3 regions of the Geobacillus sp. GHH01 genome follow, and region 1 is predicted to be linked to each of the others. Evidence: riboswitches for the same ligand, from Rfam matches in the RefSeq annotation. Region 1 holds a riboswitch; each other region holds the start of a gene.

Evidence for each region. A riboswitch is a leader RNA that binds a small molecule or an ion and turns the genes downstream of it on or off. The one in region 1 is predicted to bind S-adenosylmethionine.
Region 2: it holds a riboswitch for S-adenosylmethionine, as region 1 does, so the genes downstream of both, GHH_RS04005 (methionine biosynthesis PLP-dependent protein) here and GHH_RS03325 (bifunctional homocysteine S-methyltransferase/methylenetetrahydrofolate reductase) in region 1, are expected to answer to the same signal.
Region 3: it holds a riboswitch for S-adenosylmethionine, as region 1 does, so the genes downstream of both, mtnK (S-methyl-5-thioribose kinase) here and GHH_RS03325 (bifunctional homocysteine S-methyltransferase/methylenetetrahydrofolate reductase) in region 1, are expected to answer to the same signal.

What each region holds. Positions count from the first base shown of each region.
Region 1 is NC_020210.1:651,439-661,455, reverse strand. Features, by position in the region: gene GHH_RS03365 (ABC transporter permease) at 1-220, shown strand, start outside; gene GHH_RS03360 (DUF1572 domain-containing protein) at 576-1,079, shown strand; gene GHH_RS03355 (hypothetical protein) at 1,207-1,524, opposite strand; gene GHH_RS03350 (ABC transporter substrate-binding protein) at 1,950-3,023, opposite strand; gene GHH_RS03345 (ABC transporter permease) at 3,024-3,827, opposite strand; gene GHH_RS03340 (ABC transporter permease) at 3,824-4,633, opposite strand; gene GHH_RS03335 (ABC transporter ATP-binding protein) at 4,630-5,691, opposite strand; gene GHH_RS03330 (ABC transporter ATP-binding protein) at 5,814-6,464, opposite strand; gene GHH_RS19080 (hypothetical protein) at 6,656-6,826, opposite strand; SAM riboswitch class I at 7,135-7,237, shown strand; gene GHH_RS03325 (bifunctional homocysteine S-methyltransferase/methylenetetrahydrofolate reductase) at 7,309-9,156, shown strand; gene metH (methionine synthase) at 9,149-10,017, shown strand, end outside.
Region 2 is NC_020210.1:775,160-785,176, reverse strand. Features, by position in the region: gene GHH_RS04025 (glycosyltransferase family 2 protein) at 1-472, opposite strand, end outside; gene GHH_RS04020 (hypothetical protein) at 721-1,164, shown strand; gene GHH_RS04015 (hypothetical protein) at 1,313-1,522, shown strand; gene metC (cystathionine beta-lyase) at 1,572-2,753, opposite strand; gene GHH_RS04005 (methionine biosynthesis PLP-dependent protein) at 2,757-3,860, opposite strand; SAM riboswitch class I at 4,060-4,170, opposite strand; gene GHH_RS04000 (esterase family protein) at 4,358-5,086, shown strand; gene GHH_RS03995 (YjcG family protein) at 5,185-5,706, shown strand; gene GHH_RS03990 (GNAT family N-acetyltransferase) at 5,708-6,142, shown strand; gene GHH_RS03985 (stage VI sporulation protein F) at 6,266-6,523, opposite strand; gene GHH_RS17905 (YjcZ family sporulation protein) at 6,645-6,773, opposite strand; gene GHH_RS03980 (hypothetical protein) at 6,850-7,086, opposite strand; partial or broken gene GHH_RS03975 (thioredoxin family protein) at 7,199-7,534, shown strand; gene GHH_RS19095 (hypothetical protein) at 7,675-7,845, opposite strand; gene GHH_RS03970 (DUF421 domain-containing protein) at 7,866-8,726, opposite strand; gene GHH_RS03965 (DUF1657 domain-containing protein) at 8,739-8,945, opposite strand; gene spoVAE (stage V sporulation protein AE) at 8,958-9,314, opposite strand; gene spoVAD (stage V sporulation protein AD) at 9,316-10,017, opposite strand, start outside.
Region 3 is NC_020210.1:852,753-862,769, reverse strand. Features, by position in the region: gene GHH_RS04405 (pyridoxal phosphate-dependent aminotransferase) at 1-856, opposite strand, end outside; gene GHH_RS04400 (carbon-nitrogen family hydrolase) at 954-1,766, shown strand; SAM riboswitch class I at 1,861-2,029, shown strand; gene mtnK (S-methyl-5-thioribose kinase) at 2,168-3,358, shown strand; gene mtnA (S-methyl-5-thioribose-1-phosphate isomerase) at 3,428-4,495, shown strand; gene GHH_RS04385 (sugar ABC transporter substrate-binding protein) at 4,482-5,642, shown strand; gene GHH_RS04380 (sugar ABC transporter ATP-binding protein) at 5,639-7,189, shown strand; gene GHH_RS04375 (ABC transporter permease) at 7,131-8,144, shown strand; gene GHH_RS04370 (methylated-DNA--[protein]-cysteine S-methyltransferase) at 8,532-9,026, opposite strand; gene GHH_RS04365 (PAS domain-containing sensor histidine kinase) at 9,016-10,017, opposite strand, start outside.

The DNA.
Region 1 (10,017 bases):
CTCAGGATTTTTTCTATCTTCGAATGTATTGCCGACAGCGTTTCATATTCTCAACTGCTTTTCTCCTCTTTCTTGGGCCGTGCAAGGAGTGAATGAAGGATGGCCCGTATTCTTTCCTGCTCTCGGTATCTCGCTATTCTGGCTGGCCATGGGCTCATTGGTCTTGAAGCAACAATGGCATTGGGCGAGAAAAAATGGAAAAATCGGAAGCTACGTCTAAAAGAGTGGACGTTATCCCTCACCTTTTGCACCCTTTCGGCGAAAATCGAGAGGATGTTTTCGCGACCATGCCGAATGAATCCTCGGCACTCAGGGAAAGCAAAGGAGTTTTCATAACACGGACATCTTGCGCGAAGAGAGCTCTCTTTATTCCGACGCCGGCTGCGAACATCAGTTGATCAACACGGGCAAAGAAGCGTGCCGCTATGATCAGATTATTCACTCGCCTGCTTCGAAAACATGACCCATAGTCATGTCCGCCCAAGGCGTTGCTTTTTTTTTGCCGTCACATAGAAAGAAATCACCGCATCGACGGCGAATAAAAGAGATGGCATTTCTTTGACGGAGGTGTGTGAATGAACATCGGCCAAGAATATTTGCGAGTGGTGCGCGCGCGCTTTCTCGACATGAAAAAGACCGCCGAACAGGCTATGGACCAATGTTCGGAGGAACAGCTGTTCCATTGCTTTCATGAGGAGACAAACAGCATCGCCATCATTGTCAAACATATGAGCGGAAATATGGTGTCGCGCTGGACAGACTTTTTGTCATCGGATGGGGAAAAACCGGACCGAAACCGCGATGATGAGTTTATTAACGACTTCCATACGCGCAAAGAAGTCATGGATTGCTGGGAAAAGGGGTGGTCTGCTTTCTTTCAGACGCTGAACGAACTGCAAGAAACGGATTTGTTGCGGACGGTCACGATCCGCGGCGAACCCCATTCCGTCATCGAAGCCATTGAGCGGCAAATGTACCATTATTCGTATCATATCGGGCAAATCGTCTATATCGCGAAACAGCTGAACGCAAACAACTGGAAAACACTGACCATACCAAGAAATCGAAAAACAACATAGGCAACTCCTTACTCGAATCATCTTGCAAACGCCATCCACCCCTCGGAACCGTCAGCCGATAAAGGTGGATGGCTTCTTTTTGTTGCTTGTTGTTCCTTCCCAATCCTATCGCTTATCGGGATCACGGTCAGCGCCTTGAAAGTTTCACAATACCGACCAACAAACAAACCATCCCCGCTCCCCACGCCATCCCCGCCTTGCCAAGAAGGAGGGAGATTTCTTCGGATGCCTGCGCATGGGTAAGATCAAAGGAAATCGCCTTCAGCGCAAATGAAACAGCCAGAGACAGCAACAAGAAATGGGCCAATATCCACAGAAACACTCGCCCTTCTCGATTCCTTCGCCAAAGAAAAACGATTGTCACAACCGCGATCAACATCACAACCGAAAAGCCGCCGATGAGCATATCCATCACATTTTCTTCCATAGGCAAATGATTGGGCAACGTTCCCACCTCCTCTTTTTCATCATATCATGTCTTTCTATTCTTCTTCCCTGCGTCCGATCCCTTCTTGTATGTGAAGCCGCCCATGGGCTTCTTCGTTCCCGCGTGCTAGGGAAGCGGCGCAACCCTTTACGCAAACGACAAGCAGGCGCCCATCTCCCTATTACAGAGGGCGGCGCCTGCTCTGATTGTATAGATGCAATGTAAAGCTTTAACTTTACCGGTCATTGCATCCGATTGTCGAGTGACCGAACAACGCCGCTTAAAGACCCAGGAATGGGTCTGTGAAGCGAGTCGTTGTTCGGTCTTCCGTCACGCTAAAGCGTGACGGAGGCAAGCCTGTGGCTTGTGCCTTCGACAGTCAAAAATGGATAAGCCACTTTTTCGTCAAGGATATGTGAAACGATTTCGTTGCATCTATATGGTTACTTTTGCTGCATCTTAAACTCCAAAAACAGCTCGTTGTAGTAGGCGAGCATGTGTTTTCCTAAGTTTTCGTACACTTCGAGATGCCCTGCTGAATCCAAATCGGGGTAAAAGCGCCGATCGCCCGCGATGTCTTTTGGCAAATAGCGAAGCGCCTTTTTATTCGGCGTCGAATAGCCGACATACTCGGCGTTTTGCGCCGCGTGTTTCGGGTCGAGCATAAAGTTGATGAACGCGTGCGCTCCTTCGATGTTTTTCGCTGTTTTCGGAATGACCATGTTGTCAAACCATAAGTTGGAGCCTTCTTTCGGCACGACATAGTCGAGCTTGTCGTTTTCGGCAATGATTTCGGCCGCGTCGCCTGACCAGACGACGCCGATGGCCGCTTCCTCGTCGGCGAGAAGCAGCTTGATTTCATCGCCGACAATCGCCTTCACGTTCGGCATAAGCCGGTCGAGCTTCCGCTTCGCTTCTTGCAAATGGGCTTTGTTCGTGTCATTCAGCGAATAGCCGAGGCTGTTCAACGCCATCCCCATCACTTCCCGCGCCCCGTCGACAAGCAAAATTTGATTGCGCAAGCTTGGATCCCATAAGTCGTTCCAGCTCGTCATTCTTTTGCCGCCAAGCATCTCGCGGTTGTAGACGATGCCGACCGTTCCCCAAAAATACGGCACTGAATACCGGTTGTGCGGGTCAAACGGCAAGTTGAGAAACCGCGGTTCGATATATTGCAAATTGGGAAGCTTTCGGTGATCAAGCGGCAGAAGCAGCTTTTCCTCGATCATTTTGCTGATGGCGTAATCGGACGGAACGGCGACATCAAACGTCGCCCCGCCTTGGGCGATTTTCGCCATCATCGCCTCGTTGGAATCGAACGTTTGGTAAATCACTTTCCACCCTGTCTCTTTTTCAAACTCTCGAATGAGCGCAGGGTCGATGTAATCGCCCCAGTTGTAAACGGTCACCGTTTTGCCTCCGCCGTACCCTTCCGCTTCGTTCAACCGGTGGGTGATGAACATGAGGACGAACGCCGCGATAAACACGGCCGCAAACCCTTGGACAAGCCGTTTCACCTACTTTCGCCCCCCTATCCCGTACATTCGGCCGCCTTTTTGGCTGAGCACATAATAACCGATGACAAGCAGCATCGTAAATAAAAATAACAGCGTCGACAGGGCGTTAATGGACAGCGAAATGCCTTGGCGCGCCCGCGAATAAATTTCCACCGACAGCGTCGAGAATCCATTTCCCGTGACAAAAAACGTCACGGCGAAGTCATCGAGCGAATACGTAAGCGCCATGAAAAAGCCCGCCCATATGCTTGGCGCCAAAAACGGCAGCACGACGCTTGACAGCACTTGCCAAGGCCCTGCTCCTAAATCTCTAGCCGCATCAATCAGCGTCGGGCTCATTTCCTCGAGTTTCGGCAGCACCATCAACACGACAATCGGCACGCTAAAAGCGATATGGGACAACAGCACAGATGTAAACCCTAGTTGAATGCCAGCGATCGTAAACAACAGCAAAAACGAAGCGCCGATGATGACGTCTGGGCTGACGATCAGCACGTTGTTGAGAGCGAGAAGAGCGTTTTTCGTTCGCTGCCGCTTGACATAGTAAATGGCGAGCGCCCCGATGACCCCAAGTATGGTCGCGACCGCCGCCGACAGCAGCGCGATGACGATTGTATTCAAAACGATGATGAGCAAGCGGTCGTCGGACAGCACGTCGCGGTACCACTTCAACGTGAACGATTGAAAATCGTGCATCGTCCCGCCGCTGTTGAACGAATAATACATCAAATACACAATCGGCGTATACATCACGGCAAACACGGCTAACAGGTACACACGTCCCCACCAATGCGTCCGTTTCATCGGCTTCCCTCTTTTCTTCCACTTCCTGTCAGGCCGACGATGACCGCCATCGCGATCATTAACACAACAGCGATCGTCGCCCCCATTCCCCAGTTTTGGGTGACAAGAAAATGCTGTTCAATGGCGGTGCCGAGCGTAATGACGCGGTTGCCAGCGACAAGGCGCGTAATCATAAACAACGACAACGACGGGATGAACACCGCTTGGCAGCCGGCCTTCACCCCACTAAGCGTGAGCGGGAAAACGACGCGGCGGAACGTCGTCCACGCTGAAGCGCCTAAATCGCGGGCGGCATCGACAAGCGATGGCGGCAGCTCCTCCAGCGCGTTGAAAATCGGCAGCACCATAAACGGAATAAAAATGTACACCGACACAAACACAAAACTGAAATCGGTAAACAACAGCTGCCGCGCTCCAATGCCAAGCGTCTGCAACAGGGCGTTGGCCAGCCCGTACGTGCCGAGCAGCCCTAAAAACGCATACACCTTCAGCAGCAAATTCACCCACATCGGCAAGATGAGCAACAACAGCCATAACTGCTTGTGCCTCGTCTTTGTCAGCCAATAGGCGGTCGGATAGCCAATCAACAGCGACACAAGAGTAATCAAAAACGCGTACCAAAACGAATACGCCATCATTTTTAAATAAATGGGCGTCAACACGTTTTCATAATTCGCCACCGTCCAATGTCCGTCTATATCCAAAAACGATTCATATAATAAAAAGACGATCGGAGCGATGACAAACAACACCAACCAAATGCCATAAGGGATTAAATACCAGTTTCGCCACGCCCGTTCCGTCATGCGCCCTCATCCTCCCTTTCGACTCGCATGACGTGAATCGCTTCCGGTTCAAAACGGAGGCCGACCGTTTCCCCGACTTCCGCCTTTTTCGTCGAATGGACAAGCCATTCGTTGCCGTTTTCATCATAGCCGCAAATTTCGTAATGGACGCCGCGGAATAAGAGCGAATCGACGCGGATGACGATCTGCCCGTCTTCCGGCGCTGCGAGTTCCAAATCTTCCGGGCGGATGACGACATCAACCGGTTCGTTCGGGGCAAAGCCGCGGTCAACGCAAACAAACCGCTTGCCCGCGAATTCGACGAGGAAATCGTCGATCATGCGCCCCGACAAAATGTTCGATTCCCCGATGAAATCGGCGACGAATCGGTTGATGGGCTCGTCGTAAATGTCTTTCGGCGTCCCGAACTGCTGAATTTTCCCTTTATTCAGAACAAAAATGTAATCGGACATCGCCAGCGCTTCTTCTTGGTCATGCGTGACAAAAATAAACGTAATGCCCAATCGACGTTGGAGCTCACGCAATTCATACTGCATTTCCGTGCGCAATTTCAAATCCAAGGCTGACAGCGGTTCATCCAAGAGCAACACCTCAGGTTCATTGACAATCGCCCGGGCAATGGCGACGCGCTGGCGTTGGCCGCCGGACATCTCTTGAATGCGGCGGCGCTCATAGCCTTCCAAGTTGACAAACCGGAGCGCTTCGCTCACTTTTTGGCGGATGTCCGCTTCTTTCATCTTTTTCACGCGCAAGCCAAATGCCACGTTTTCAAACACATCGAGGTGAGGAAACAACGCATAGTCTTGAAAGACAGTGTTGACTTGCCGTTTGTTCGGCGGGACGTTTTGAATCGGCTTCCCGTGGAAATAAATCGTTCCTTCCGTCGGTTCGATAAACCCGGCAATCAGCCGCAAAATCGTCGTCTTCCCGCACCCTGACGGGCCAAGCAGCGTATAAAACTTCCCGCGCTCCATCGCAAAACTGACGTCATCCAATACGACCGTTCCGTCGTATTCCTTCGTCACTCGCTCGAAGCGGATGATCTCTTCCCCGTTCACTTCCAGCCCCCCGTCTTCTTGATGTTCACTATTCCTAATTAGAACATAGGAGAGTGGAAAGTGCAACGGAAAAATCCTTGATCACACGTATGAAAACTGAATTTTTCCTGAAGATCCCGCCGTCATTTTTCTATTTTATCTTCATTGTTTGGACGTGTAAGCGAGATTATGCGGGAGCCAGGGAAGCGCTCTTGATGAACGTGAGAAGCAATGAGATAAGCATGTTGACGGTCGCCTTGAATCCACTCCGCCAACCGATCGCGACTTAGCCTATCAAGGGAATTGAACGGTTCATCCATCAAATACAATTCGACCGGGCGGGCTAAAGCAATCGCAATATGCAGTTTTTGTTTTGTTCCTAATGAATACTGATCCACCGGGAGCGGGAGCATCTCCTCCATTCCAAGCAGACTGCATAATTCGTTCGCTTTGCGGACGTACTGTTGATCCAGCTTCCATAAAAGCCGGAAACATTCGATATTTTCATAACCCGTCAATTTTGAAAACATGACAGTCTCGGATGTCACATAAGACAAATGAGCGCGCATGTCGGGAAGCTGAATCGGATTGCCTTTATAAAAGGCTTGATAATGCAGCTCTCCTTTATCGAGCAATCCCGAAATAATATGCAAAAGAGTCGTTTTCCCCACTCCATTGGGGCCGGTGAGAAGCACGGTCTCCCCTGAAAAAATGGAAAATGAGAATTGCTGAAAAATCGTGGCTCCCCCATCATAGCGATACGTCAAGTTTTGCAATGAAAATAACGGTTCCATCTATTTCTTCCCCTTTTCCTGCTTGGCTCTTCACCAAAAGTTGTACTTGATTTTTTCTGAACTCTATTTACGCTTGTAAGGGAAAATCAACAAATCAGTGATTTTTTCAAATCTTTGTGCAGGAAGCTGTATTGCTTGTCAAGTACATGTTGTGGTGAAGAGCCAAAACTTTTTTCAAAAACATTCTGTGTCTATCTCATCCTTCGCACTAAACGAGAATAAACCCCGCCGTAAAGCAGCACCAATACAATAAATCCTATTTTGATGGGCATGCTGGCCGCTTTTAGGCGAAAAGCAACTCCAATCAACACAACAAGCGGCAGGCTAATCAGAATAAAATACGGCCACGACCATTGTTTCACCCACTTCACTCCTGTCTGCGATGCGGTTTCTAGTAAATTCCTTGTTAATATCATCCATTTTAATCATACACCTTGACTCTAAAAAAAAAGAGAAATCGTTCGACAATTTTGTCTTTTTTTACATATTTCGACATATTTCATGCTATTGAAATGAAACAGAGATGCTTTTAAGAGCTTGGTACAAGGTAAGCGTTGATCCAAGAAATTCTTTTTGAAATTTCCTTGCTTCACCGTATTGAATAATTTCGAAAAATACATTAAATTATATAGTAATCATCAAAACGTCACCGCACAATTGCATACGGACATTCTTATCAAGAGAGGGGGAGGGACTGGCCCGGTGAACCCTCAGCAACCTGGCCCGCGGCCAAGGTGCTAAATCCAGACAGGCGGAAGCCTGGAAGATAAGAAGAAGCGAATGAAAAGTCTTCTTCTTATAGAAGGCTTTTTTCTTTTACTACGGAGAAACGGGGGAATCGAACGTGGGATTGCTGGATGAGTTGAAAGAGCGCATTCTCATCGCCGACGGGGCGATGGGAACGCTTTTATATTCGCACGGCATTGACCGTTGTTTTGAAGAATTGAATCTATCCAATCCAGATGAAATCGTCCATATTCATGAAGCGTATATCGCCGCGGGCGCCGACGTCATTCAGACGAATACATACGGCGCCAACTATGTGAAACTCGCCCGCTACGGCCTTGAAGATGAGGTGCCGGCCATCAACCGCGCGGCGGTGCGGCTCGCCAGGCAAGCGGCGAACGGGCGGGCGTACGTGCTCGGGACGATCGGGGGGCTGCGCACGTTAAACAAAAGCGTCGTCACGCTCGAAGAAGTGAAACGGACGTTTCGCGAGCAGCTGTTTGTCCTGCTGGCTGAAGGGGTTGATGGCGTGCTGCTCGAGACGTATTACGATTTGGAAGAGTTGGAGACGGTGCTTGCCATCGCCCGCAAAGAAACGGATTTGCCGATCATCGCCCATGTGTCGCTCCATGAAGTCGGCGTCTTGCAAGATGGCACGCCGCTCGCGGACGCCCTTGCTCGCCTAGAGGCGCTCGGGGCCGATGTCGTCGGACTGAACTGTCGTCTCGGTCCATATCATATGCTTCGGTCGCTCGAGGAAGTGCCGCTGCCGAAGCAGGCGTTTTTGTCGGCGTATCCGAACGCCAGCCTCCCGGATTACCGCGATGGCCGGCTTGTCTATGAGACGAACGCTGAATATTTCGAGGAAACAGCCAAAGCGTTCCGCGACCAAGGGGTGCGCTTGATCGGCGGGTGCTGCGGCACGACGCCGAAGCATATCGCAGCGATGGCAAAAGCGCTCTCCGACCGAACGCCGGTGACGGAAAAAACGGTGAAACGGCGCGCCGTGTCTGTATCAGTGCAAGCGGATCGGCCCGCCCCATCTCCCCTTCCCGAGCTTGCCCGCACGCGCCGCTCGGTCATTGTGGAGCTGGATCCGCCGAAAAAATTGGGGATTGACAAGTTTCTTGCTGGGGCGAAAGCGCTCCATGACGCCGGCATCGATGCGCTGACGTTGGCCGACAACTCGCTCGCCACGCCGCGCATCAGCAACGCCGCTGTCGCCACGATCATCAAGGAGCGGCTCGGCGTCCGCCCGCTTGTGCATATTACATGCCGCGATCGCAATTTGATCGGCTTGCAGTCGCATTTGATGGGCTTGCATACGCTCGGCATCACCGATGTGCTCGCCATTACCGGCGACCCGTCGAAAATCGGCGACTTCCCAGGAGCAACGTCGGTGTATGATTTATCATCGTTCGATTTGATCCGCTTGATCCGCCAGTTTAACGAAGGGCTGTCGTACTCGGGCAAACCGCTTGGGCAAAAAACGAACTTCTCGATCGGCGCTGCGTTCAACCCGAACGTCCGCCATTTGGATAAAGCAGTTGAGCGAATGGAGAAAAAAATTCAATGCGGCGCCCACTATTTCTTGACCCAGCCGATTTACTCGGAAGAGAAAATCGTTGAAGTGCACGAAGCGACCAAGCATCTTGACACACCGATTTACATCGGCATTATGCCGCTTGTGAGCGCGCGCAACGCCGACTTTTTGCATCATGAAGTGCCGGGCATTACGCTCTCTGACGAGATTCGCGCCCGCATGGCCGCCTGCAGCGGTGACCCGGTGCAAGCAGCCAAGGAAGGCATCGCTATCGCCAAATCGCTCATTGACGCTGCGTTTGATTTGTTTAACGGCATTTATTTGATCACGCCGTTCTTGCGCTACGACATGACGGTCGAGCTCGTCCGCTACATTCACGAAAAAGAAGCGGCCGCCAAAGAAAGGAAGGTTGTTCATGGCTAACGTCACCTTAGAACAGCAACTGCAAAGAAAAATTCTTGTCATCGATGGCGCCATGGGCACGATGATCCAAAGCGCCAACCTATCGGCCGCCGACTTTGGCGGCGAGGCGTATGAAGGGTGCAACGAATATTTGACCCTCACCGCCCCGCATGTCATCCGCCGCATTCATGAAGCGTACCTAGAAGCCGGTGCTGATATCATTGAAACGAACACGTTCGGAGCGACACGCATCGTGCTTGACGAATATGGCCTCGGTCATTTGGCGCTTGAGCTGAACATCGAAGCGGCCAAACTCGCCAAACAAACGGCTGAGTCGTTCTCCACCCCGGACTGGCCGCGCTTTGTCGCTGGTTCGATGGGGCCGACGACGAAAACGTTGTCGGTGACAGGCGGCGCAACGTTTGAAGAACTCGTCGCCGCCTACGAAGAACAAGCGCGCGGACTGCTCTTAGGAGGCGTCGACCTTCTCCTACTCGAGACGTGCCAAGATACGCTGAATGTCAAAGCCGGTTTTCTCGGCATTTCGAAGGCGTTTGAAGCGGTCAGCCGCCGCGTGCCGCTCATGATTTCCGGCACGATCGAACCGATGGGCACGACGCTCGCCGGGCAGGCGATCGATGCGTTTTTCATCTCGGTGCGCCATATGAAGCCGATCGCCGTCGGCTTAAACTGCGCAACCGGTCCGGAGTTTATGACCGACCATTTGCGCACGCTCGCCTCGCTCGCTGACACGGCGGTCAGCTGCTACCCGAACGCCGGTCTGCCGGATGAGGAAGGCCGCTATCATGAAACGCCGGAGATGTTGGCAGAGAAAATCCGCCGCTTTGCCGAAAAGGGATGGATCAACATCGTCGGCGGGTG
Region 2 (10,017 bases), 120 kb from region 1:
CCACATAGACGCGGCGGATGTCGCGCCCGTAAGCGAGCCAGTTGGCGGGCGTCTTTCGGTCGAAGTGTCCGTCGGGAAAGGCGGCGTAATTCGTGCCGATTAAAGCGATGTGCGGGTGCTCGTTCAAAAATTTCCATTGTTTTTCGAACCGCTCCGGATGGGAAATATCGTCGGCGTCATGGACAGCGATGTACTCACCTTTGCTTAAAAAGTAGCCGACATTGAGCGCCCCGGCAAAACCGACGTTGCGCGGGAGTTTGATATAGACGACCGGGAAGAACGGGGAATGGTCGTTCATCCACCGCTTCACGACTTCTTCGCTCCCATCGTCCGATCCGTCATCGACAATAATCGCTTCAAACTGGCGATATGTTTGATTGAACAGCCCATTTAGGCAGTCCTCAATATAACGGGATGCGTTATAACACGGAATGACGACGCTGATGAAGTCTTTTTTTCGCTCTGGCACCATCATCAATCACCTCATCCACTATATATCCATTTTTTCTCTTAACGGTGAGAGGCAATCGTTGATTTTTTAGGAAAACAGTAGAATTGTCCTATCATTTACCTGTCATTCCCCCGACAAAGTTCAACCGTTTTCCCCATGCCCGTGGCTAAAAAAATCGTTCTTTCTTCCTCGGATACGCACCCGTGTCGAATGAAAGAGCGGTGCATAACGTAGTTAACGAATGGAAGAAAAGGAAGGAGGAAGAGGCGTTGGGACATAAACATTTGCGCGAAGCAGTGAAAGAGCTGAAAAAGATCCGCAAATGGCTTGAAAAACTAGATTTGGATGATTCGGCCGTCGAACAAATTGTCTCTCTATTAGAAGCCATCGCCGATCACGGGGAAGATGCCGAACGAATTTTGCGCCGCATTCTTGATGAGGAGCAAGAACAGCGGGACATTTTGGAGGACGAGCGCGAACTGTTGCAAGCCATTTTGACCGAGTTGCGCACAGGGGCGCCACCCGCGGAAGATATTGGCGACGAGCTCGAGGACTTGATTGGGGAGAGAGTAGAAATTACGGTCAATTTCGGCCCGGTGAGCGGCACAGTCATCGCCGTCCGAAACGATTATGCCGTGCTTGAGGATGCGCTCGGGCGTTTCGTTTACATTCCGTTTGCCAGCATTCAAGCCATCACCCGTTTAGAAGGCTGATGAAAAACAATGGATTCGCTCGATTTATGAGAAATCACAAGGAATGAAGTGATGGTGTTGCAAGTTTTTTCAATTTGAGAAACACTGTTGGAGAGCAGTATTTCTCCTTAAATCACCGGCCTTTTAGACTGAAAGGAGGGAGGAGACAATGGACTTTGCGACCACATTCGAAGAGCAGCTCCGCCGCCTCATCGGGGAAACGATCCAAGTCGCGACGGACAACAACTTAATAGAGGGACGACTCACCGATGTCGAGGACGGAACGATCGAGCTTAGGGCGGAAGCGGGCGGATACGAGCGGGAAACGCGCACGGTGCTCATTCCGCTGACAGCCGTCAACTTTGTTCGGGAAGTGTAACGAAAAAAACAAAGGTATGCATCCGCCGAAACGATGCATACCTTTGTCGTTACCGCGTCGGAACGACCGATGGATGCTCATTGACAAACGACAACGCCTGCTCAAAATCGGCGATCAAATCGTTGACATCCTCAAGCCCGACGCTCAGCCGCAACAAGCCGTCGGTAATGCCGCGCCGGAGCCTCTCTTCTTTTGGCATCGCCGCATGCGACATTTTCGCTGGGTGCGATAAAATTGACTCGACCGCCCCAAGGCTGACGGCGAACACGGGCAGGCGGACGTTGCGGACGAACGTCCGGGCCGCTTCTTCATCGGCCAAGCGGAACGACAGCACGGCGCCAAACCCGTCCGCTTGATGGCGCTGGATGTCATGGCCTGGGTGGTTCTCGAGCCCCGGATAATACACTTCTTCGACCTTTGGGTGACAAGCCAAATATTGGGCGATGGCGGCCGCTGATTCAGATGACTGCTTCAGCCGGACGTGGAGCGTTTTTAATCCGCGCAGCACAAGCCACGCATCTTGGACGCCAAGGACAGCGCCAAATGCGTTTTGCAGTTTGTACAGCTCTTTTCCCAACTCTTCATCTTTCACCACGGCCAATCCGGCGACGACGTCGCTATGGCCGGCTAAAAATTTCGTGGCGCTGTGAAGGACAATATCGACGCCAAGGTCAAGCGGCCGCTGCAGCGCCGGCGTCATGAACGTATTATCCAAGAACGTCAAACAGCCGTGCGCTTTCGCCAGTTTGACGACGCCTTGAATATCGGTCACTTTTAACAATGGGTTGGACGGCGTTTCCATATAAATGACTTTCGTGTTCGGTCGGATGTTTTCGGCCACTGCGTTTAAATCGGTCATATCGACAAACGTATGCTCGATGCCAAAGCGGGTCAACACTTCCGTGATCATCCGGTACGTGCCGCCGTAGACGTCTTCAGTCACGAGGACGTGGTCGCCTCGGGACAAGAGCAAAAACGCCGTCGAAATGGCCGCCATGCCAGAAGCGAAGGCGAATCCGCGCACGCCGCCTTCTAACGCCGCGATCGTTTCCTCGAGCGCCTCGCGCGTCGGGTTGCCGGAGCGGCTGTAGTCGTATTTGCCGAATGAATCGAAATCGAACTGATGGAACGTGGAGGCATGCTGGATCGGCACGCTCACCGCTCCCGTGTGGCGATCGACTTTCCATTCATTATGGAGCAGTTTCGTTGAAAACGACCATTCCCGTTCCATCGCTTACACCTCTTTCATGTGTTTGAACGCTTGCGCCAAGTCGGCGATTAAATCATCCGCATGTTCGATGCCGACCGAGAAGCGGAGCAGTCGGTTGCAGACGCCGTTTTGGATGCGGATTTCCTCTGGAATGTCCGCATGCGTCTGCGTCGCCGGGTACGTGATGAAGCTTTCAACTCCGCCTAAGCTTTCCGCGAACGTAATGAGGCGCAAGCTTTTTAAAAACCCGTTCACCCACTTTTCATCGGCAATCCGGAATGACAGCATCCCTCCTCGCCCTGGGTACAGGACGTCAGTCACATCTTCATGTTCGCGCAAAAAGGCGCTGATGCGCTTGGCGTTTTCTTCATGTTGACGCATCCGGAGAGCCAACGTTTTCATCCCGCGAATGAGCAGCCATGAATCAAACGGCGACAACACCGCGCCGATGGCGTTCTGGTACTCGGCCAAGCGTTGACAGAGATCCTCGCCCTTGGCGACGACAAGGCCAGCCAGCACATCGTTATGGCCGCCTAAATATTTCGTGGCGCTGTGGATGACAATATCGGCGCCTTGTTCGATCGGGCGTTGAAGCACCGGTGTATAAAACGTGTTGTCAACGATCAACAAAAGCCCATGCCGTTTGGCAAGCGCGGAGACAGCGGCAATATCCGTCTCCTGCATCAATGGGTTCGTCGGCGTTTCCAAGAAAATGGCTTTCGTTTTTTCCGTTATCGTTTCTTCCACTGCATCGAGGTCAGCAAAGTCAACGTAATGAAACCCAAGACCGTACTTGCGCCAGCCGCGCTCAAACAGGCGGTACGTGCCGCCGTAAAGGTCGGCCGATACGAGAAACTCGTCTCCGCTCTCAAACAAGGCGAGCACCGTCTGAATGGCGGCCATGCCGGAGCTGAACGCATAGCCTTGGTCGCCGCCTTCCAGTCTCGCGATCGCTTCTTCGACGATTTTGCGCGTTGGGTTGCCGGTGCGGATGTAGTCAAACCCGGTCGACTCTCCGATGCCAGCATGGCGGTAGGCGGTCGAGAAATAGACGGGCGGGTTGACCGTCCCCGTCACCGTTTCGCTCCGATTGCCAATTTGCGCTAACAACGTCTCCAGTTTCTCCATCTCATCTCTCTCCTTCTGCTGAAAATTCCATCATGGATCAACGGCCGACCATTTGACGCCCAACGAAGCGCCGCTGTCTGTCGGGCAGCGGCCGAGGGCCTTGATCCTCGACGCCCCTCGGTTGAGGGAGCGGCCGCTTGAGTAAATAAAAAAAGTCTTCTAAGAAGAAGACTTTTCCATACGCACATGGTCATGCTTCTTCTTATCTGCCGAATTGAATGCTCAATTCGCTGGATTTAGCACCTGGCCGCCGGGCGGCTGGTTGCTGAAGCTTCATTGGGCCAGTTCCCTCCGCTTCTCTTGATAAGAATGAGACGCGTATTCAATTTTTCTAATTTTAATAAAAAATGTAGCGCATTCCCCCCGTTTTTGCAAGCCATTTTTTTGTGAATGGCACGATTCGGCAAATTCGCAAAAAATTCGAGCCCTTCGTTAACATCTTTTGGCGCAAATATGTTACAATAACAGATGAACTTACGCTTTCATGGAGGATGGTCATGGCGACAGCAACAGGAACGATGCGCGATTATACGCTTTACAGCAGGGAGCTGCAAGAAGAAATCGAACTGCTCGTCTACTTGCCAAGCAATTTTTCGCCGCTTTACAAATATTCTTTATTAATCGCGCAAGATGGCAAAGATTATTTTATGTATGGAAAAATGAAAACCGTCATCGAAACGCTGATGGCAGAAGGAACAATCGACCGGACGATCGTCGTCGGCATCCCGTATCGGAACGTCAACGACCGCTACGAGAAATACCACCCGGAAGGCCGAAAGCACGAAGCATACCTTCGTTTTTTAGCCCATGAACTCGTCCCGTTTTTGGACCGCGAACTGCCGACATACCAAATGGGCAAAGGCCGGGCGCTGATCGGCGATTCGCTCGGCGGAACGGTGTCGCTTCTAGCCGGGTTGTTGTATCCGCATACATTTGGGAAAATCGCCATGCAGTCCCCCTATATCGATGACTCGGTATTGGCGCGCATCCGCTCATTCCGCGATCCATCGCTCCTTTCGCTTTACCATTCTGTTGGCACAGAGGAAACAGCGGTGAAAACGACGGATGGCCATGTGCGCGATTTTATCACCCCGAATCGAATGGCGCGGGACTTGTTTATGGAAAAACGGTTTGCTTATACGTACCATGAGTTCGAAGGCGGTCATGCGTGGACGTATTGGCAGCCGGATGTCCCCCGAGCCGTAGCCGCTGTTTTATCGTTATAGGACAAAACGGAGCAACTTCAAAGATGTCGAAGCCGCCGCATCCATTCCGTGCGTTTCCTGCGCGTGGAAAAAGAACTGGTTCAAGGAGGGAAAACAAAATGAAGTACGGCATTGTGATCTTTCCGCCAAAACGGATTCAAGACTTCGCCAACTCGTACCGGAAACGGTACGACAGCCATTACGCCCTCATCCCCCCGCATATTACGCTGAAATACCCATTTGAAGCGGATGAGGAGCAAATAAAAAAAATGGCGAAAGAGTTGCGCCGCATTGCGGCGGAAACACCTCCCATTCCGATCAAAGTGACGAAATTCAGCTCGTTTTATCCGACAAGCAACATCATTTATTTGAAGGTGGAGCCAAACGACGTGCTCGAGCGCCTTCATGAACAACTGCACAGCGGCTTGTTCGCCGGAAAGCCGGAGTTTGTGTTCGTACCTCACATTACGATCGGCCGCGATTTGCCGGGCGCAGAATATGCGGACGTCTACAGCCAGCTGAAGCTGCAAGATGTGCACTTCGAGGAGACCGTCGACCGCTTCCATCTTCTCTATCAGCTGGAAAACGGCTCGTGGACCGTCTATGAAACGTTTATCGTCGGAGGAAAGGAAACGGTCTGAGATGAACATTGCGATTGGCACAACGCAAGATCGCGCTTTGTACGAAGACGCCTTGCGCGTCCGCCGGCTCGTATTCATTGAGGAGCAAAACGTGCCGGAAGACGAGGAAATCGACGCATTCGAGGACGACTCGTTCCACCTCGTCCTGTATGATGGCCAAACACCGGTCGGTGCTGGGCGACTCCGTTTCATTGACGAAGGCGTCGGCAAAATCGAGCGCATTTGCGTCCTGCCGTCCTACCGCGGCCGCGGCGCCGGACGGATGGTGATGGAAGCGATCGAACAGCTGGCGAAAACAAAAGGGGCGAAAACGGCGAAACTGAACGCCCAGACGCACGCGGAACCGTTTTACAAAAAGCTCGGCTACACGACCGTCTCCGGTGTCTTTATGGACGCTGGCATCCCACATGTGACAATGGTGAAATCGCTCGAATAACCAGCTGATTGAGCGTCCTTCGCCTACATGGCATCAAGTGCCAGGGGATCTGCAGAAACCTTTTCTTTTGCTTAGGCAGAGAGGGCAAAAAAGGGAGCTGTGCACACGCAAGCTCCCTTTCGCTTATTTTTTGTTGTTCAGCATATTGGCAATCGTATTGAAATCAATTTGCTTGCCGTTATGGACGATGGCCTTGACGATTTGGTCTTCGAGCTCCTTTGGCACTTTTCGATTAGCGATTTGCGCCACCCGTTTCACGACTTGGCGCACCGTTTTTTCGTCGCTGAAATTGGCGTTTTGCAGCGAGTTGGCGAGCTCAAAAACGTCTTTCATATTGACACCTGTTTTCTTTTCGATGTTTTTAAAAAATTGCTGATCCATCGTTCCGCCTCCTTCTCCCTGCTATATCGTATGACGCCGCCGCTTCGGCGTGCATGAAAGAAAGAAAAATACGAGCCGTTCCGTGGCGCCGAAACGGCCCGTACCGAATCCGTTTTTCTCATTAAGCGACAAACGCCGCGCCGACAATAATCAACAAGATGAACAACACGACAATCAACACAAAGCCACCGCCATAGCCACCGCCATAGCCGTAGCCGTAAGGATAACCATAACCGCAGAAGCCCATCATAATGTGCACCTCCTTCTCCGTTTACTGTATCGTATTCACCGGCTTAGCGGGGCGTATGGGCGCAAAGGCCATTTTGTCATCCAAATCGGCGGAACAGCTCGGCAAATTCCCGCTCCTTCTTCGCAAACCATTGCTCGATGTAGTCCAAGTTGCCTTGTACACTTTTTAAAAATCCATTGTTCAATTTTTCGATTTCTTGCAGCTGTTTGTTAAAGTCCTTTCCCCATTGTTCAAACAGGCGGATGAACGTTTCATGCCCTTCTTTGCGCGACGCCACCCAATTTTCGAGCGCTTTTTCCAACTCTTTGCTCACACTTTCCCCTCCTTTCTTACTGTTGTATGCAAAAACGACTGCCCGAGGTGAAGGCGTCCCCGTTCTTTTTTGCCTTGCCATATGGTAAAGTAAAGATGAACGGCAACATGAAAGGGAGGGAACGAATGTGAGACAAATTGAAACAGTTGAGCAATTCGAGGCGGCCATTTCCGGCGATAAGCCAGCGATTATGAAGTTTTACACAACTTGGTGTCCGGACTGCGTGCGCCTGAACATGTTCATCGATGACATCATCCGCGATTACGGGCAGTACGACTGGTTCGAAATCGACCGAGACCAGTTTCCAGATCTTGGTGAGAAGTACCAAGTGCTTGGCATTCCAAGTCTTCTTGTGTTCCGAAACGGGGAAAAAATCGCCCATCTGCATAGCGCCGATGCGAAAACGCCGGAAGAAGTGCGCGCCTTTTTGCAGTCTCTGCCGGAGTAAGGCGGGGCGGCGCCCTTGCGTCGCCAGAGAAGAAGGGCAACAAAAAGAGGCTGTCCGAGAAGGAAGTTTTCCTTCCCGGACAGCCAATGCGAATGAACAGACAGCTCCTTATGGATCGCCGATTGTGGAAACGGAAGCCGTCAATATTCGATTTCGTCGTAGTCTTTCGGCTGGCGCGTCAGCTGCGGGCTGTCAAACATCAATTCAATCGAAATTTCCTCATCGGTCGTCCGCGTCCGCTCGGAGCGGTCGTTCGTTTTCAATTGGATTTGAATTTCCTCATCCGTCGTTTTTGTCCGTTTGTCTTCCATCGTCTTTTCCTCCTGTGTCATCAGTTTCGCAAGAGCGGTTCGACTTTTTGCACAAGCTCTGCCATTTTTGCGGCGTTTCGTTCATACAGCGCCTTCGCCTCTTCGGAATTCGTCTGCAACGCATACAGCTCCAGATCAGCCTGCACTTTTTTCATCGCGGCCAAGAGCAGCTTTTTCTCCTGTGGCTCGGCAATTTGGATCTTATCATCGTACAAATCGATCGTCAGCTGTCCGTATGAATCGACTTGGGCGAGAAACACATTTTCAATCGCCACTCCTTGTTTGTCAAGCTGTTCCTTCAGCCAGCCGCGGCCAAGCCCCATCGTAGCGAGCGGCTCATCCAAAATCATGCCGTCCATAATGACCGTTTGCGGCTCTTTTTCCCGCGGCGGGTTTGGGAACACATCTCCAACGGTGAGCGGCTGCTTTTCCCGCTTCAGCAACACGTTCAAGTCGCCGTTTGGCTCAAGCACCGCAAACTCGACGTCGGCGACGCGGAACACATCTTTTTTGCGCAGCTGTTCGAGCAGCTCGTCAACCGTATATTTCTCCCGTTTCAAATTTTCCTCTAAAATTTTGCCGTTTTTAATAAAAACCGTGGAATTGCCCTCGACAAAATCGCGAAATTTCTTGTTGCGCAGCGAGAGACGAGCGACAGCCACTGGAAACAGCGACCAAATCAAAATGCTGGTGATGCCTTCTTGCAACGAAATTCCTAAATCGACCGACATCGTTCCAGCGATATCGCCGACGGTAATGCCGACGATGTATTCAAAAAACGACAATTTTGATAATTGCTTTTTGCCGAGAATGCGGGTGATCACAAACAACCCGATTAAAATGCAAATCGAACGAATGGCGGTTTCTAACCATATAGGCATCGATCATGCTCCTTACTTTCCGTGGTATTGCGGCTCTTCGAACTCGAGCCGGCCGATCCGGTCTTTGATGTCCGCGATGATCTCCTCTGTCGCAAGCATCGCTTCATGAAACGTCCGCTGCGCCGTTTCATCCTGGGAAGTGAGCGCCAGCTGTTGCAGCCCAGCGTGAATGCCTTTTAAGCTCGCCAACGTTTGTTTCACCTGCGAAGCAACGGTCATGGAAGATCCCTCCTATCCTTTCGGGCGGAACAAGAGCGCCCCGATAAACCCAAAGACGATCGCCGCTGAGATGCCGGCGCTCGTCACTTCAAACATGCCGGTCAATACGCCGATAATGCCGTGTTTTTCCGCCTCTTGCATCGCGCCGTGAACGAGCGCGTTTCCAAAGCTCGTAATCGGAATCGTCGCCCCGGCGCCGGCAAAATCAATGAGTGGCTCATACAAACCGAATCCATCCAAAATCGCCCCGACGACGACGAGAATCGTCAACGTATGTGCAGGTGTCCGTTTAAACACATCCATCAAAATTTGCCCGATCACGCAAATCAGCCCGCCGACGACAAACGCCCAAAAAAACATAGACAACACGCTACGCCTCACCTCCATACTCGATCGCCACCGCGTGGGCGATGCATGGAATCGTCTCGTTTTGCTGGAACGATAGCGGCGACAATAGCGCTCCTGTCGCGACTGCCAAAATGCGCTTCAGCTCGCCGCGCCGCATCCGTTTGATGAGATGCCCGTAAACGACGACAGCGGAACAAGCCGCCCCACTTGCGCCGGACAAAACCGGCTGCCCATCGCGGTAAATGAGCAGCCCGCAATCTTGGTAGCACTCTTCATCGATGTCAATGCCGTGCTGACGCAGCAAGTCAAGGGAGACTTGGCGTCCGATTCGCCCTAGATCGCCGGTGACGATCAAATCGTAATACGATGCATCGATTTGCATGTCGCGCAAATGCGCCTCAATCGTATCGACCGCCGCCGGCGCCATCGCTCCACCCATGTTGAACGGGTCGGCAAGCCCCATATCCACAACGCGGCCGATCGTCGCCGCGGTCACGCGCGGCCCGTCCCCTTTCGGGCTGACGATCGCCACGCCAGCTCCCGTTACTGTCCACTGCGCCGTCGGCGGCTTTTGCCCGCCGTATTCCGTCGGGTAACGAAACTGTTTTTCGACGGCAGCATTGTGGCTTGAGGCTCCGGTTAATATATAATCTGCCCCGCCGTAGTTGGTAATAAAAGCGCTTAGCGCCAGCCCTTCCATCGAAGTGGAACAGGCGCCAAAAAC
Region 3 (10,017 bases), 200 kb from region 1:
CCGCGGCGGCCGCTTCCTGGATGGCGCCGAACAAGCTGACATACAAATGATCCTGCAAAAGCTCAAGCGCCCGAATGATCCGCTCGTTGCCGACGGCAAACGCCACACGCCAGCCGGCCATATTGTATGTTTTCGAAAACGTATAAATTTCGACGCCGACGTCTTTCGCCCCATCGACTTCCAGGAAGCTGACCGGTTTCCGGCCGTCAAAGCCGATCGCCCCATAAGCGAAATCGTGCACGACGGCAATGCCGTGCTTGGCGGCAAACGCCACCGTCTCCGCGAAAAATTCCTTTGTCGCCGTCGCGCCGGTCGGATTGTTCGGATAGTTTAAAAACATGAGCTTCGCTCGGTCGGCCACTGCCGCCGGAATGGCTTCATAGTCCGGCAAAAAACCGTTTTCCGCAACAAGCGGCATCATTTCCATCCGCGCGCGGGCAAGCGCGATCCCCGACCAATAGTCCGGATAGCCCGGGTCCGGGGCCAGCACCACATCGCCCGGGTTGACGAGGCAAAGCGGCAGCTCGACAAGCCCGGCCTTGCCGCCGAACAAAATGGCGACTTCGCGGTCTGGATCGATGTTCACCCCGTATTCACGCGCGTAAAACGCGGCGATGGCTTCTTTCAAAAAGAAGTAGCCTTGAAACGGCGAATATTTATGGTATTTCGGATTAGCCGCCGCCCGCTGCATCGCCTCAACGATATGCTTTGGCGTCGGCTGATCCGGGTTGCCTTGCCCTAAATTGATCACGTCGCATCCGGCCTTGATTTTCTCCCCGACTTTTGCGACAAGCGAGGCGAAAAATTGCTTTGGCAGCTGCTCAAGCAACTCGGAAAAAGGAATTTCCATCGTCATCGCCCACACCTTCTTAAAAAATTCTTGAAATTCTAGTGCAACATCATATATCGTAAAAAGCAAAATGTAAAGCAAAATTTTTTCGAGGTGAAAACTCATGACGATCCGCATCGCCTGCCTCCAGCTTGATATTGCGTTTGGCGACCCGAACGAAAACGAACGGCGCGCGGAAAGCGCCATTGAATCGGCCGTCAAGGACGGCGCGAATATCATCGTGCTGCCGGAATTATGGACGACCGGCTACGATTTGACGCGCCTAGATGAGATTGCCGACGAAGGCGCCGAACGGGCCAAAGCGTTCGCCTCCCGCCTAGCGCAAGCACACAGCATCCATCTCGTCGCCGGCTCGGTCGCTAAAAAAACAACAACCGGCGTGACGAACACGATGATCGTGGCCGACCGGAACGGTCAAATCGTCGGCGAATATAGCAAACTCCATCTGTTCCAATTGATGGATGAACATTTGTATTTGCAGCCGGGAAGCAGCTTAGGCTTGTTTTCGCTCGACGGGCTTTCATGCGCCGGGGTCATTTGCTATGACATCCGCTTTCCGGAGTGGATTCGCGCCCATGCTTTGGCTGGGGCGGAAGTGCTGTTTGTCGTCGCCGAATGGCCGCTTCCCCGCCTGCACCATTGGCGGACGCTCTTGATGGCGCGGGCGATTGAAAACCAATGCTACGTCGTCGCCTGCAACCGGGCTGGCCGCGACCCGAACAACGTCTTTGCCGGCCATTCGCTCGTCATCGACCCATGGGGCGAAGTGATCGCCGAGGCGGACGAGAAGCCGGGCATTCTCTCGGCCGACATCGATCCCGCGCTCGTTGCGGACGTCCGTGCGCGCATCCCGGTGTTTGCCGACCGCCGGCCGCACGACTATGAAACGGCAAAAAATTTTTTCAAAACGTATTGACAATCGATTGGCCGACCATGTATCATTCGAATCAAACAACCAAACGATTGAGAACATCGTGAAAATTCCCGAAACTGAATACAAGAAATCGGTACTCTTATCAAGAGTTGGCTGAGGGAATTGGCCCAATGAAGCCCAGCAACCGACCGTAATGCTATCGTGAGATAGGGCGCACGCCAAGGGCGGCGCCGGAAGCGTCATGCTTCCGCAGGGCACGGTGCTAAGTCCAACAGAAAGACCGATGTCTTTCTGAAAGATAAGAGGCGCGAAGAACGAATGAATCTTCAAGCCTCTTTCCGTATGCGAAAGAGGCTTTTTCATTTGTCGGAAACGCCGAGTTTTAGCGCGCGTCAGAACCGGCATTTGAAAACGAGCGAAATGAAAAAAGGGGGAACAAGGCAATGACCACTGTTCAAACATCGGTTTACGAACCGCTGACCGAACCGAAGGCGGTATCTCTCGCTGTCCGCCTCGGCTTATTCCGCGACGGGGCGCCTCTTTTGTGCCGCGAGATCGGCGACGGCAACTTGAACTTAGTGTTTCATATCGTCGACCAAGAAACAAAGCAAGGCGTAATCATCAAACAAGCGTTGCCGTACGCCAAAGTGGTCGGCGAAAGCTGGCCGCTTACGTTAAAGCGCGCCGTCATCGAAAGCAACGCGCTGCGCACGTTTGCGAGCTATGTGCCGCAATACGTGCCGAAAGTCTACTATTCTGACGAATCGCTCGCCATTACGGTGATGGAAGACTTATCCCGTTTGCAAATCGCCCGCAAAGGGTTGATCGAAGGAAAAACGTATCCGCTTTTGTCCCAGCATATCGGCGAGTTTGTCGCCAAGACGGCGTTTTATACGTCTGATTTCGGCATGAACCAGCAAGAGAAAAAGAAATTGGCGCAAAGCTTCGTCAATCCGGAACTGTGCAAAATCACGGAAGACCTCGTCTTCACCGACCCGTTTTTTGACCACGAAACGAACAACTTTGAAGACGAATTGCGCCCAGACGTTGAAGCGCTTTGGCGCGATGACCGCTTGCACCTAGAAGCAGCAAAGCTGAAGCGCAAGTTTTTAACCGAAGCCGATGTGCTCTTGCATGGCGATTTGCATACCGGCAGCATTTTCGTAAGCGCCGACGAAACGAAAGTGATCGACCCGGAATTCGCCTTTTACGGTCCGATCGGGTTTGACCTTGGCCAATTTTTCGCCAATTTGCTGTTAAATGCGTTGTCCCGCCCTGAATTAGAGCGCCAACCGCTCTTTGACCACATCGACCGGACATGGGACGTCTTTGCGTCCGTGTTCTCAACCCTTTGGCGCACCGAGAGCGTGGAAACGTACGCCGCGACGCCGGGCTTGCTCGAGGACGTGCTCCGGCACGCGTTCATCGATGCTGTCGGCTTTGCCGGCTGCGAAGTCATCCGCCGGACGATCGGCCTCGCCCATGTGGCGGACCTTGACGGCATCGAGCACAAAGATGAACGGCTTGTTGCCAAACGGCATGCGCTCCGCCTCGGCCGCCGCTTGATCATTGAGCGGGCTGAGCTGACAGGAACGGATGGCTTCCGCCGGCTGCTCGCCGAAACCAAGCAGTAATGCCATTCGATCCGGCCCGCCGGCGACGGGCCGGACAAACGAACAACGCCAAAAGAAAGGAAGACAGCAATGAGCACATTTGCCATCCCGCGCTCAGTCGAATGGCGCGAGACGCATGTGACGATTTTAAACCAACAAAAACTTCCAACAGTCACGGAATATATCGACTTGCACACCATTGAAGACGTATATGACGCGATCGCCACGCTGAAAGTGCGCGGCGCGCCGGCGATCGGCATCACTGCCGCCTATGGCTTGGCGCTCGCCGCTTCGAGCTATGACACCGAGTCGGTCGATGAATTCCGTCGCCGCTTAAAACAGGATCGCGACTACCTGGCCGGCGCCCGACCGACCGCCGTCAATTTGTTTTGGGCGCTCGATCGGCTCGTCACCGCTGCGGCCGACGCCCTTTCCGTCAACGAGGCAAAAACGGCGCTCATCCATGAGGCGATCCGCATTCAAGTGGAAGATGAGGATGTGTGCCGCCGCATCGGCGAATACGCGTTGTCGCTCTTTCGTCCGGGCGATCGGGTGATGACGATCTGCAACGCCGGCTCGATCGCCACCGCCCGCTACGGAACAGCGCTCGCCCCGTTTTATTTGGCGAAAGAAAAAGGAATCGAGCTATCCGTCTACGCTCTTGAGACACGTCCCGTTTTGCAAGGGGCGCGCCTGACCGCTTGGGAACTGATGCAAGCGGGCGTTGATGTGACGCTCATCACCGACAACATGGCAGCGCAAACGATCAAGGCGAAAGGCATTGGCGCCATCATCGTCGGCGCCGATCGGATCGCGCGAAACGGCGATACGGCGAACAAAATCGGCACGTTCGGCCTCGCCCTGCTCGCGAAGTCGTTTGACATTCCGTTTTACGTCGCCGCGCCGCTGTCCACGATCGATTTGACGACGAAAACAGGTGCGGACATCCCGATCGAAGAGCGCCATCCGGATGAAGTGACCCACATTGCCGGCGTGTGCATCGCCCCGGAAGGCGTCAACGTATACAATCCGGCGTTTGACGTAACGCCAAACGAACTCATTACCGCCATCATTACCGAAAAAGGCATCATTCGCGGCAATTACAACGCAACGCTGCCATCATTATTCACAAAGGAGGAGCAACATGAAACGATTTAAGGCCTTATCTTCCCTTTTTCTTCTTTTCTTTGCCGTGTTCTCCATCTTGGCTGGCTGCACACACGAGCAAGATGCCGTTAGCTCCAAGCCAGCCAACGGAGCCAAGACCACGAACAACAAAACGGAAACGACATCCAGCCACTCGACGGCAACAAGCGACGAGCAAGCGGCCATTCCTGAAAAGTTGAAAAAGCCGGTGAAAATCGCCGCCATTATGCAACTGTCCATCGGCACGTTCTCATCGCAATACATCGCCGGCGTCAAAGAACAAGTGCAAAAATTCGGCGGCGAGGTGCAAATTTACAACGCCGACAACGATTTAACCAAAATGGCATCGTACGTTGAGACGGCCATTACGCAAAATGTTGACGCCATTTTGCTTGACCACGGCCGCGCCGATGCGCTCGAAGGCCCGGTGAAAAAAGCTGTCGCCAAAGGCATTCCAGTTGTGGCGTTTGACAACGATTTGAACATTCCCGGCGTCACCGTCATCGACCAAGACGACTACAGCCTCGCCTGGAAAACATTAAAAACGCTCGCAGAAGACTTAAACGGGGAAGGCAACATCGTCACGATTTGGGTCGGCGGCTTTACCCCGATGGAACGCCGCCATGTCATTTATGACGCGTTCAAAAAACGCTATCCGAACATTAAAGAAATTGCCAAGTTTGGCACGGCGAGCGCCAACACAGCTTTGGACACACAAACGCAAATGGAAGCGATTTTGAAAAAATACCCGAACAAAGGCGACATTGACGCTGTCTTCGCAACTTGGGACGAGTTCGCCAAAGGGGCGACGCGCGCCATCGAGCAAGCTGGGCGCACGGAAATTAAAGTGTATGGCATCGATTTGAGCGATGAAGACTTGCAAATGATCCAAAAACCAAACAGCCCATGGGTGGCGACAACGGCGACCGACCCAGCCGAAGTCGGCCGCGTCCAAGTGCGGTTCGCGTATCAAAAAATCGCTGGAGAAAAAACGCCGAACATTTACTCGCTTGAGCCGCATTTAGTGAAACGGTCCGATCTTCCGGACAAACAAGTGTCGATGAATGAGCTTTCGCAATACATCCCGGGCTGGGGGCAATCCAATGTCGCCATCTCGCCGTGGATGAAAACGTTGGAAGCCCAGGTGAACAAAAAATGAACGGGTTGTCAATGCGGGGCATGGAAAAATCGTTTGGCGCCGTGCGCGTGCTCGACGGCGTGGACTTCGACGTTCGTCCTGGCGAAGTCCACGCCCTTTTAGGCATGAACGGCGCCGGCAAAAGCACGCTCATGAACATTTTGGCCGGCGCCATTCCGCCTGACGCTGGTACGATCACGATCGACGGTACGATATACACGTTTTCATCGCCGCGCGAAGCAAAACAAGCCGGCATCGGCCTCGTCGTTCAAGAAGTTGACACAGCGCTCTTTCCCGGCTTGCCGATTTACGAAAATGTAGCGGCGGACGAGTTCGTCCATGTGAAGCAACGGCCGATTCGCTCGCTGCGTCAAGAAAAAGAGCGGGCCGCCGCCCTGCTTCGCCGCGTCGGCCTGTCGTTGCCGCCGACGAAATTGGTTCGCGACTGCTCGCTCCATGAAAAGCAGCTGATTGTGCTCGCCAAAGTGCTGTCATCCAACGCGCGCTATATCATCCTAGACGAACCGACGGCCGCCTTAAGCGAGGCGGAAACAAGGCGTCTGTTTGCCATCATCGATGAACTGAAGCAGCAAGGCGTCGGCTTTATTTACATCTCTCATAAACTGAAAGAAGTTCAGGAGATCGCTGACCGGCTGACGATTTTGCGCGACGGCCGCGTCGTCTATCACGGAGGCGCCCGCAGCCTGCCGCTTGAGGACATCGTCCTTCATATGACTGGAACGAAGCGGACCGCCGCCGCGAAACAAGCACGCACATACAGAAGCGACATCGCGTTTGCCGCCCGCGGAATGTTGATCGACAAAACCGGGACAACAGTCGACCTATACGCCCACCGCGGCGAAATCGTCGGCATCGCTGGCCTCGTCGGCGCCGGCAAGACGGAGCTTGCCGAAAGCCTCATCGCCCACCGGAACACATCCGGCGAGTGGGAAATTGATGGCAGACGCTATGTGTTCTCATCGCCTTATGAAGCCATCGACGCCGGCCTTTGCCTCATCCCGGAAGAACGGCGCAAACAAGGGTTGTTTTTGCCCGAATCAGTGAAAACGAACTTGACCGTCCGCCTTCTTTCCCGCCTGTCGCGCTGGCAATGGATCAGCCGGAGGAAGGAAACGGACGCCGCCGACGAACTTGTCCGCTCGCTCGGCATCCATCCGCCGTCGCCTTCGACCGCTGTCCGCCACTTAAGCGGCGGCAACCAGCAGAAAGTCGTCATCGGCAAATGGCTCAACACAAACGCACGCGTCTTTTTGTTTGACGAACCGACCAAAGGAATCGACGTCCATGCGAAACAAGAGGTGTTTTCCATCATTCGCTCCCTTGCCGATGAAGGAAAAACGGTGCTGTACTTTTCCAGCGAATTTCAAGAGCTGCTTGACATTTGCGACACCATCTACGTGATGGTCGACGGCCGGCTGCTCGCTCGCCTGCCGGCCGCTGAATTGACGTATGAACAGCTTGTTTACTATTGCAGCGGAGGTGAGATCCATGAGCCAGCCAGCCGTTTCCACAGCGCCGTCGAAAAAAACGGCGCCGTCCATTCTTGAATGGTTGTATAAACACGGCACCTTGCTGGCCATTCTTGCCGTGATCGCCTACTTCGGCATCACGCAAGACCGATTTTTTACGTATGAAAACTTCAGTGACATTTTGCGGTCCATTTCGATCGTGACGCTCGTGGCAATCGGCATTACGTTTTCGCTCATCGTCGATGGCTTCGATTTGTCGGTCGGTTCGACAGTGAGCTTGGCGACGATTGCCAGTGCGGCGGCGCTCGTCCTGTACCGCCAAGAAATTTTCATCACCCTGCTCGTGCCGCTGTTGCTCGGCATTGCTGTCGGGCTCTTGAACTCGTTGTTGATCGTCAAATTCAAATTGCCCGATTTGCTCGCGACGTTGGCGACGATGTACGCCATTAACGGCGTGCAGCTCACCTATACGAAAGGGTTTTCGATCTACAACGACATGCCGCTGCCCGATGGCGGCACGGCGCCGGGCAAATTCATTCCTTCCTTTTTATTTATCGGCCAGGGAGAGCTGTTCGGCGTACCGTTTTCTGTCTTGCTTATGCTGTTTGTCGTCATTGCCGCTCATCTGTTTTTAACGTACACGAAACCCGGCCGCCTCTTTTATTTGACCGGGGAAAACCGCGAGGCGGCAAGGCTCTCAGGCATCCCGGTCAACCGCTATCGGACATATGCATACGTCATCAGCGGGTTTTTTGCGGCCTTAGGCGGCATCGTCCTTGCCTCGCGCATCGGCACCGGGCAAGTGTCGGCCGGCGCCTCTCTTTTAATGGACAGCGTCGCCGCCGCCTACATCGGCTTTTCCGTCTTTGGCGCCGGCAAGCCGAACGTCATCGGCACATTGTTCGGCTCGATTTTAATGGGCGTGTTGCTGAACGGCTTGACGATGATGAACGTTCCGTATTACGCCCAAGACATTATAAAAGGCGCCATTTTAGTCGGCGCCCTCGCCTTGTCGCATTGGCAAAAAAAATAACGCCCGATCTCTGCCCCCGTGGATGGCAATCCTCGGGGGCAGACGCGTTTTTCATATAGATGCAACGAAGAAGTTTACCATATCCTTGACGGAAAAGCGGTTTGTCCATTTTCGACTGTCGAAGGCAAGCAACAGGCTTGCCCCGTCACGCCTTGGCGTGACGGAAGACCGAACAACCACCTGCTTCACAGACCCATATATGGGTCTTTAAGCGGCGTTGTTCGGTCGCCCGACAGTCGATCAAATACTTGATAAAAGCTATAAATGGTAAAGCTTCAAATTGCATCTATATAGACAAGCCATCAGCTTCTTTTTCCGCCTGCTTCATTGCAGCATCCGCATACAACGCCTTCCAAACTCTTTGCCTGTTCCACGAACGCAAGAGCGTCATCTACGTAAGCGGCGCTCAAGCTCCAACAGCTTCGCCTTCACATCGGTGCGGCTTCCGGCATAGCCAATGAGAGCGCCGTTTTTGCCGACAACACGGTGGCACGGAACGAGAATCGACAGTTCATTCGCCCGGTTTGCCTGGCCGACGGCGCGCACCGCTTTCGGGCGGCCGATTTGCGCGGCGATGTCAGCGTATGTCGCCGTCTCGCCGTATGGGATGCGGCAAAGCGCCGCCCACACCTCTTCTTGGAAGGCTGTTCCCTTCCACTTCAGCGGCAAGTCAAATACTTGGCGTCGACCGTGGAAATACTCATCCAGCTGCCTAAGCGCGCGTTCAAGAAGCGGCGACCAGCTTTTGACAACCGAATGTTCGCCGGCGAACGCGCGCCATTCTTCTGGAAACAGCTCGACTTTGACAATCGCGTCGCCGTCGGAGGCGACGTAAATGTCGCCGAGCAGCTCTGAGCGGTATACTGCATATTCAATCGTCATCGTCGTCCTCTCTTTCCATTCGTTCGATCGGCAACGTGATATGGAACGTCGTGCCGACGCCGACTTCGCTTTCCACTTCAATTTTCCCTTGGTGCTCTTCTATGATTTTATAGCTGACCATCAAGCCGAGGCCGGTGCCGCGTTCTTTCGTCGTATAAAACGGCTCGCCAAGCTTTTTGATTTTATCTTTTGGAATGCCGCATCCTTGGTCGGTGATGGAGATGCGCACATAGCACCCGGCGCGGGTGATGCGCACCGTAATGTCCCCGCCTTTTGGCATCACTTCGATGGCGTTTTTCAAAATATTGATGAACACTTGCTTCAACTGATTCGGCTCGCAATACACCGGCGGCAGCCCGCGCTCGAAGTCGGCGATGATTTGCACGTTGTGCATCATCGCTTGGGCGCTGATCAAATCGATCGTGTCTTGCATAATTTTGCAGATATCATTTTGTTTGTACTGCACCGCCTGGGGCTTCGCCAGGACCAGAAACTCGGTGATGATCGACTCAATCCGTTTCAATTCCGACATAATGACATTAAAATACATCGAATAGTCGCCGTCAATGCTTCCTTGCAACAGCTGAATGAAACCCTTTAGCGCCGTCATCGGATTGCGGATTTCATGGGCGATGCCGGCGGCCAATTCCCCGACGACGTTGAGCGTATCCGACTTGCGCAGCTGCAGCTCCATCTCCTTGCGCTCGGTCACATCGCGCAGCATCATCATCCCGACGCCGGGAATCACTTCCTTTTTCAGTGAAAACTCAATAATTCTCCCTTTTCCCTCGTCGAAAAATTCGACCTCGCCGCTCGCTTCGCCGGTGCGTTGGCATTGTTGAAGCAGCTTGTTGAGCTGGCGGCGCGCCCGCTCCGGAACGAGCTCGACCACCATTCGGCCAAGCAGCGCCTCCTTTTCGACGGAAAAAATGCCGCAGACAACCGGATTGGCGTCGATGATCCGATGCTTGGCATCCCAAAGCAAAATACC